2 regions of the Pseudomonas sp. KH_040 genome follow, and region 1 is predicted to be linked to the other one. Evidence: predicted binding sites of a transcription regulator. Region 1 holds the regulator's gene; the other holds the start of a gene.
What was found. Region 1 encodes sigma-54, which starts transcription at its own class of promoters, with help from an activator protein. Its sites were predicted from a motif close to ANTGGCATNNANNTTGCTNT; they were not measured.
Positions count from the first base shown of each region.

Region 1 (4,137 bases):
CCGAGTCGCGACGCAATGGTCATGACAAGCTGGCCAGTCTTGGTTTGCTGATCGGGTTTTGTCTGATGATGGTGATGGATACGGCGTTGGGTTGAAGCAGAGCAAAAGATCGCAGGCTGCGGCAGTTCCTGCAGGGAACGCATTCCAGTGTAGGAGCTGCCGCAGGCTGCGATCTTTTGACTTTGGCTGTCAGCCGCCTTCGTCGAAGTAGTTGTAGATCAACGCCACCAGCGCATCCAGGGCTTCCTGTTCCTGATGCCCTTCAGTACTCAGATAGATTTTGGTGCCCTTGCCAGCCGCCAGCATCATCATCGCCATGATGCTTTTGCCATCAATCGTGGTCTCTGGTGTACGACCCACTCTGATCGTGCAATCCGGATACCGCCCGGCCACTCCAACAAACTTGGCCGATGCGCGGGCATGCAGGCCCAGCTTGTTGATGATTTCGATTTCCAGAGCAGGCATCGCGGTGTGAATCCTTTAAGTGAGGTCGCGGTGGCGAACCTGGACGTTCTTCAGGGTTTTCTGCAGGGCCTGACCCAGGCGTTCGGTCAGGTAGACGGAGCGGTGATGCCCGCCGGTGCAGCCAATGGCAATGGTGACGTAGGCGCGGTTGCTCGCAGCGAAGCGCGGCAGCCACTTGTGCAGGTAAGTGAAAATGTCCTGGAACATTTCTTCGACCTCTGGCTGCGCCGCAAGGTACTCAGCCACCGGCGCATCGAGACCTGATTGCGCGCGCAGTTCCGGCTTCCAGTACGGATTGGGCAGGCAGCGCACATCGAATACCAGATCCGCGTCGACCGGCATGCCGCGCTTGAAGCCGAAGGACTCGACCAGAAATGCGGTCCCCGGCTCCGGCTGGTTCAGCAGGCGCAGCTTGATGCTGTCGCGCAACTGATACAGGTTCAGATTGGTGGTGTTGATCTTCAGGTCCGCGAGGTCGGCAATCGGGCCGAGCAGGGCGGTTTCATCCTGGATCGCCTCGGCCAGCGAGCGGTTGGCGTTGCTCAGTGGATGGCGACGGCGAGTCTCGGAGAAACGCTTGAGCAGGGTTTCTTCGTCGGCGTCCAGATACAGAACGTCGCACTGGATGTGCTTTCCCCGGACATCTTCAAGCAGCTCCGGAAAGCGCGTCAGGTGGCTCGGCAGGTTGCGCGCATCGATGGACACGGCCACCAGCGGTTGCGCCAGCTCAGTGTGAATCAGCGCGCGTTCGGCCAGTTCCGGCAGCAAGCCTGCAGGAAGGTTGTCGATGCAGTAATAGCCATTGTCCTCAAGGACATCCAGAGCCGTACTTTTACCCGAGCCGGAACGGCCGCTGACGATGATCAAGCGCATGATTAATGCCCGTTCTGCTCGTCCAGGACAACCTGATACAAGGCTTCGTTGCTCGCGGCGCTGCGCAGTTTATCGCGCACGTCCTTGCGGTCGAGCATGCTGGCGATCTGACGCAGCAACTCCAGGTGCGCATCGGTGGCGGCTTCCGGGACCAGCAGTACGAACAGCAGGTCAACCGGAGCGCCATCAATGGCGTCGAAATCGATTGGCGTATCAAGGTGCATCAAGGCGCTGATAGGCGACTGGCAACCCTTGAGACGGCAGTGAGGAATGGCGATGCCGTTACCAAAACCGGTGGAGCCGAGTTTTTCACGGGCAATCAACGCCTCGAAGACATCTTGCATCTCCAGATCCGGCACTTCGCGGGCGATCAGGTTGGCAATTTGTTCGAGGGCTTTCTTTTTACTGCCGCCCGGCACGTTCACGAGGGAACGGCCGGGGGTCAGGATGGTTTCAAGTCGGATCATGGATTAGGGATGTTAACGACCGGTAGCGCCCTGAAGGAGGCTCTGGGTCTTTTCCTTATGCTTTTTGAGTTGGCGATCCAGCTTGTCGGTCAGTGAGTCGATCGCAGCATACATATCAGTATCTTCTGCGTTAGCGACCACTTCGCTGCCGGGTATATGCAAGGTGGCTTCAATTTTCTGCTTCAGCTTTTCGACGCACATCGTGACTTGCACGTTGGTGATCTTGTCGAAATGTCGCTCCAGTCGTTGGAGTTTTTCCTCGATGTAGGAACGCAGAGGTTGGGTCACTTCCAGTTGGTGTCCACTGATGTTGACTTGCATACAGCTTCTCCTTCGTTGCCAGTGCATAAAGCGGCAGGCCGAAAAGCCTGCCACTGGAACGCTGTAACGTGGCTTACATCAACCGCTTGCGTTCGCTCGAAGGCGCGATCCCGAGGGATTCGCGGTACTTGGCGACGGTGCGGCGAGCCACCTGAATGCCTTGTGCCTCCAGTAAACCAGCGATCTTGCTGTCACTCAACGGCTTTTTCTGATTTTCCGCTGCAACCAGTTTTTTGATGATCGCGCGGATCGCTGTGGACGAGCATTCGCCGCCTTCGGAGGTGCTGACGTGGCTGGAGAAAAAGTATTTCAACTCATAAATACCGCGCGGGGTATGCATGAATTTCTGTGTGGTCACCCGTGAAATCGTTGATTCGTGCATGCCGACCGCTTCGGCGATGTCATGCAGGACCAGCGGCTTCATGGCTTCGTCGCCGTACTCCAGAAAACCGCGCTGATGCTCGACGATCTGGGTGGCAACTTTCATCAGGGTTTCGTTGCGGCTCTGCAGGCTCTTGATGAACCAGCGGGCTTCCTGCAACTGATTGCGCATGAAGGTGTTGTCGGCGCTGGTGTCGGCGCGACGCACGAAACCGGCGTACTGGGCATTGACGCGCAGGCGTGGCACCGACTCCTGATTGAGCTCGACCAGCCAGCGTTCGTTGTCCTTGCGCACGATAACGTCAGGGACAACATATTCGGCTTCAGTCGACTCGATTTGCGAGCCTGGGCGCGGATTCAGGCTCTGCACCAGTTCGATGACCTGACGCAGTTCGTCTTCCTTGAGCTTCATGCGACGCATCAACTGGCTGTAGTCGCGGCCGCCGAGCAGGTCGATGTAATCGCTGACCAGACGCTTGGCTTCAGCCAGCCAAGGCGTCTTGGCTGGCAGCTGGCGCAATTGCAGCAGCAGGCATTCGCCGAGGTTGCGGGCGCCGATGCCGGCTGGTTCAAATTGTTGAATGCGGTGCAGGACGGCTTCGATTTCGTCCAGTTCGATGTCCAGTTCCGGATCGAACGCCTCGAGGATCTCTTCGAGGGTTTCATCCAGGTAGCCCTGATTGTTGATGCAATCGATCAGGGTGACGGCGATCAGGCGATCGGTGTCGGACATCGGTGCAAGGTTCAGTTGCCACAGCAGATGGCTTTGCAGGCTCTCGCCGACGGAGGTGCGTGTGGTGAAGTCCCACTCGTCATCGTCGCTGCTCGGCAGGCTGCTGGCACTGGTCTGGTAGACGTCTTCCCAAGCGGTGTCGACCGGAAGCTCGTTGGGGATGCGCTCGTTCCATTCGCCCTCCTCGAGGTTGTCCACCGTCGGGGCAGTTTCCTGATAGGACGGTTCCTGGATTTCGGTGGCGGGCTTCTGTTCGGCGTTGTCGGCCATGGGGTCGGAATTGTCGAAGTCGTCGCCTTCTTCCTGGCGTTCGAGCATCGGATTGGATTCCAGAGCCTCCTGGATTTCCTGTTGCAGATCCAGGGTCGACAATTGGAGCAGACGGATGGCCTGTTGCAGCTGCGGTGTCATCGTCAGCTGCTGGCCCATTCTCAAGACTAGCGATGGTTTCATGGCAGGGGCTTAACACCTTATTCGCCGGCGCTATGCGCCATCCACTACAGGGCGCCGAAGCGCCAAACTTAAGCAAATTATATGCCTGAAACTGAAGTGTTTGCCTAGAGCGCTGTAACAATTAAAGCGTATTAAATCCTGCTTGAATCGATACAGCGCCCGGGCGGCGCACCGGGCACTGTTGCGCTTACAGGCGGAACTCGTGGCCCAGATACACTTCCTTGACCAGATCGTTGGCCAGGATGGTTTCTGCATCGCCCTCGGCAATCAACTGACCGTCGTTGACGATGTAAGCGGTTTCGCAGATGTCCAGCGTCTCACGGACGTTGTGGTCGGTGATCAGTACACCAATGCCCTTGGCCTTGAGGTGGTGGATGATCTGCTTGATGTCGCCGACCGAAATCGGGTCGACACCGGCGAACGGTTCGTCGAGCAGGATGAATT
Region 1 covers NZ_CM174487.1:1,029,248-1,033,384, forward strand. Annotated here, with positions in the region: gene AC3IUF_RS04410 (ZIP family metal transporter) at 1-95, shown strand, start outside; gene AC3IUF_RS04415 (HPr family phosphocarrier protein) at 190-465, opposite strand; gene rapZ (RNase adapter RapZ) at 481-1,338, opposite strand; gene ptsN (PTS IIA-like nitrogen regulatory protein PtsN) at 1,341-1,805, opposite strand; gene hpf (ribosome hibernation-promoting factor, HPF/YfiA family) at 1,818-2,126, opposite strand; gene AC3IUF_RS04435 (RNA polymerase factor sigma-54) at 2,200-3,693, opposite strand; gene lptB (LPS export ABC transporter ATP-binding protein) at 3,881-4,137, opposite strand, start outside.

Region 2 (4,137 bases), 2.7 Mb from region 1:
GGTGATGTAACCGGCGTTGTCGACCTTGAACGTACCGGCACGGGTGTAGGACACCGAGCCGTTGTTGCTCATGGTGAAGAAGCCCGAACCGTTGATGCCCATGTCCAGCACGTTACCGGTGTTGTTGATGTCACCTTGGGTAAACTGCTGGGAAACGTTGGCCAGGCGCACGCCGTTACCGATCACTTTGCTGCCGCTGCCCAGGCGAGTCGCCGAGTAGACGTCTTCGAATTCTGCACGGGACGATTTGAAACCGGCGGTCGCGACGTTGGCGATGTTGTTGCCGGTCACGTCCAGTTGTTTGTTGGCTGCATAGAGACCGCTAAGGCCGATATTGAAAGACATATTCCACTCCTTTGTGCCGGTTAGTCGGCTCTATATACCAATGGTTTGTACTTTGGACAGGGCAACGGTGCCCTTGCCGGACAGGTTGAGCATCAGCTCGCCGCCGGTCTGGCTGATCGTCACGCTGGTGACGGTGGCCGGCAGGTAGGTCGCCATATCGGTCGAGGTACCATTGATCGATGCGTTGGCCTTGACGGTATAGGTACCGGTCTTGACCAGATTGCCGTCCTTGTCCTTGCCGTCCCAGGTGAAGCTCGCGGCGCCTGCGGCGCGACTGCCCAGATCGATGGTGCGAACCACCGCGCCGCTGCTGTCGGTGATGCTCACGGTGCCGCCGGCAATCGACGACGGAACGGTGACCGAACCGGTCATGCCTTTGCTCGGATCGTCGAGCTGAACCGAGTTGGTCTGCACGATCACATTGCGACCCACCAGCGACGAAGCCTGCAACGCTTGCGAGGAGTTGTAGTTGCCGGCCAGCGAACTGACCGTGCTGTTCAGCGTGGTGATGCCTTCCAGGCTGCTGAACTGCGCCAACTGCGCAACAAAGGCGCTGTTGTCCTGCGGATCAAGCGGGTTCTGGTTTTTCAGCTGGGTGACCAGCAATTGCAGGAACGCGTCCTTGCCCAGGGCCTGGCCGCCGGTGGCGCTGTTAGTGGCCGAAGCAATGCCACCGGTGGTCGAACTGGTCTTTTTCGACGAGTTCGCCAGGATGTCATTCATGCTCAAACTGCTGGTGGTATCGGAAACACTCATGGCCGTCGCCCCTTATTACTGACCGAGGGTCAGTACTTTCTGCATCATGGTTTTGGCGGTGTTCATCATTTCGGCGTTGGTCTGGAAGGACCGGCTCGCGGAAATCATGTCAGCCATTTCTTCCACCACGTTGACGTTCGGGTAGTAGACGTAGCCTTTGGCGTCGGCTGCCGGATGATTCGGCTCGTAGCGCGCTTCGAGGTTGCTCTGGTCTTCGACCACGCCGAGCACCTGTACGCCTTGACCGGCCGCGTCCTGGCTCTGGAACAGCGAGTTGCTGCCGCTGTTCTGGCCGCCCTGGAACATGGTGGCGAACACCGGGTGACGGGCGCGATAGGTCTGATCGATGCTCGAGGAGACGGTTTCGGCGTTGGCGATGTTCGAGGCCACGGTGTTCAGACGCGTGGTCTGTGCGCTCATGCCGCTGCCGGCAATGTTGAAAACGCTGGACAGGGACATGGATTACTCTCCGCGCAGGGCTGACACCAGCCCTTTGAATTTGCTGTTGAGCAGGGTGAAGCTGGCCTGGAAGCCGACGGCGTTTTCCGCGTAGTTCGACTGTTCCAGTTGGGCGTCCACGGTGTTCTGGTCGATCGACGGTTGCATCGGCGTGCGATACATCAGCGATTCGTCGCCGTTGCCCAGGCCTTCAGCTTCGATGTGACGGCTGTTGGTCATGTTCAGGGCGATGGTGCCGTTCGCATTTTTCTGGGTCTGTGCTTCAAGCACTTTGGAGAAGTCCAGATCCCGCGCCTTGTAGTTCGGGGTATCGGCGTTGGCGATGTTGTTGGCCAGCACTTCGGCACGCTGGGCGCGGAAGCCCAATGCCTTTTCGTGAATGCCGAGCGCTTTATCGAAGCTGATGCTCATGTCGGGAACCTTCAGGTGACCGGTTTTTCGTAACTGAGCTTTAGCAAGCGCCGTGCCAAACCACAAAACCCAAATAAACCGGGGCTTTGCCGGGAGTCGGCAAAGCGGCAATGCCAGAAAAGCGGCAACCGGTTTCCGCCGGATGCCGCTTTTCTGCCGCTTCTTCCTGTTAACACCTCCCCCTGTAGGAGCTGCCGAAGGCTCGGGCCGCGATCGGACGATCTTTTGATCTTGTTCTTAAAAAACAAAATCAAAAGATCGCAGCCTTCGGCAGCTCCTACGTGAAGCATGCGGCAAAAAAAAGGAGCCCTTGAGGGCTCCCTTTTTTCCGCATGCTTCACTTCGCCTGGTAAATGATCCCCGGGCTGCACTGCACCATCTGGTAATGGTCCGGCAAACCGTTCAGCGCTTCGGAAGCGCCAAGGAACAGATAACCGCCCGGCTTCAACGTGCTGTGAATGCGCAACAAAATGTCTTTCTTCACTTCGGCAGAGAAGTAGATCAACACGTTGCGGCAGAACACGATGTCGAACTTGCCCAGCGCGGCATAGCTGTCGAGCAGGTTGAACGAGCGGAACTCCACGCGGTTCTTGATCGGCGCCTTGATTACCCAGCGCCCCGGCCCTTTCGGGTCGAAGTAACGCTGCAGACGTTCCGGCGACAAACCGCGACCGATCGCCAGGCTGTCGTACTCGCCAGTCTTGCAGTTGGTCAGCATAAGGCCGGACAAATCAGTGGCAACGATCTGCACACCCATCTTCAACTGACCGAGGTTGGTCCGCTCGAACTCGTCGATGGACATCGACAGCGAGTATGGTTCCTGGCCCGACGAGCAGGCTGCCGACCAGATCCGCAGACGCTGGTTGGGGCTGGCCTTGATCGCTTCAGGCAGCACCTTGTTCTTCAAGACTTCAAACGGATAGGTGTCACGAAACCACAGAGTTTCGTTGGTCGTCATGGCATCGACCACTTGCTCGCGCAAACCGCTGCGCGGCTGGGTCTGGATGCGCTGAACCAGCTCACCCAGGGATTTGATGCCTTGCTGCTCCATCAGTTTGTTGAGACGGCTCGAGACCAGGTACTGCTTGTTTTCACCGAGCAGAATGCCACAGGCTTTTTCCAGGAAGACCCGGAACTGTTCGAAATCCAAATTACCCGTAGACAATGATGCCGCCTCTTAAATCGTGTTGACCGCCAGGGACAAAACGCCCCTAGCTGATATCTGCTGCTTTGATCCGGTCGACTACCCGGGATGCCAGGTCATCAGGGCGGAACTTGGCCAGGAAGTCATCGGCACCGACTTTCTTGACCATCGCCTGATTGAATACCCCGGACAACGAAGTATGCAGGATGATATGAAGCTTTTGCATGCGTGCGTCGCCGCGGATTTCCGCCGTCAGGGTGTACCCGTCCATCTCCGGCATCTCGATGTCGGAAATCATCATCAGGAACTCTTCTTCCGGCTTCTTGCCCTCATCGACCAGCTTGCGCAGGTAATCCAGCGCCTGTTTGCCGTCGTTCAGCGCCACCACTTCGACACCGATGGTCTGCAGACAACGCGTGACCTGCTTGCGCGCCACCGACGAGTCATCGACCGTCAAGACACGCAACGACAGTGCCTTGGTCTGGGTCTCGACATCGACCACGCCCACCGAAATCGCTTCCGGTGTCGGCGCAACTTCCGCCAGCACTTTCTCGACGTCGATGATTTCGACTAACTGATTGTCCACCCGAGTCACAGCGGTCAGGTAATGATCGCGACCCGTGCCCTTGGGTGGTGGATGAATCTCTTCCCAGTTCATGTTAACGATGCGCTCCACCGAGCGGACCAGGAAACCCTGGGTCTTGGTGTTGTACTCCGTGATGATCACGAACGGGTTGTTCTTGTCTTTCAACGCTCCGGAACCGGTAGCCATTGCCAGATCAAGGATCGGAATGGTCGCCCCCCGGATATTTGCCACCCCGCACACGACAGGACTGGACTTGGGCATCAACGTCAGCGACGGGCACTGCAACACTTCCCGCACCTTGAACACGTTGATTCCATAGAGCTGCTGACCGTCGAGACGGAACAACAACAGCTCCAGGCGATTCTGCCCTACCAGTTGCGTGCGCTGGTTCACCGAATCCATTACACCAGCCATGCCCAGACTCCTACACCAACGC
Region 2 covers NZ_CM174487.1:5,011,660-5,015,796, forward strand. Annotated here, with positions in the region: gene flgE (flagellar hook protein FlgE) at 1-345, opposite strand, end outside; gene flgD (flagellar hook assembly protein FlgD) at 376-1,101, opposite strand; gene flgC (flagellar basal body rod protein FlgC) at 1,117-1,560, opposite strand; gene flgB (flagellar basal body rod protein FlgB) at 1,564-1,971, opposite strand; gene cheR (protein-glutamate O-methyltransferase CheR) at 2,309-3,136, opposite strand; gene AC3IUF_RS22315 (chemotaxis protein CheV) at 3,183-4,115, opposite strand.
Region 2: a site for sigma-54 is predicted at 2,012-2,031, ahead of flgB (flagellar basal body rod protein FlgB). Genes of this name have one in related genera too.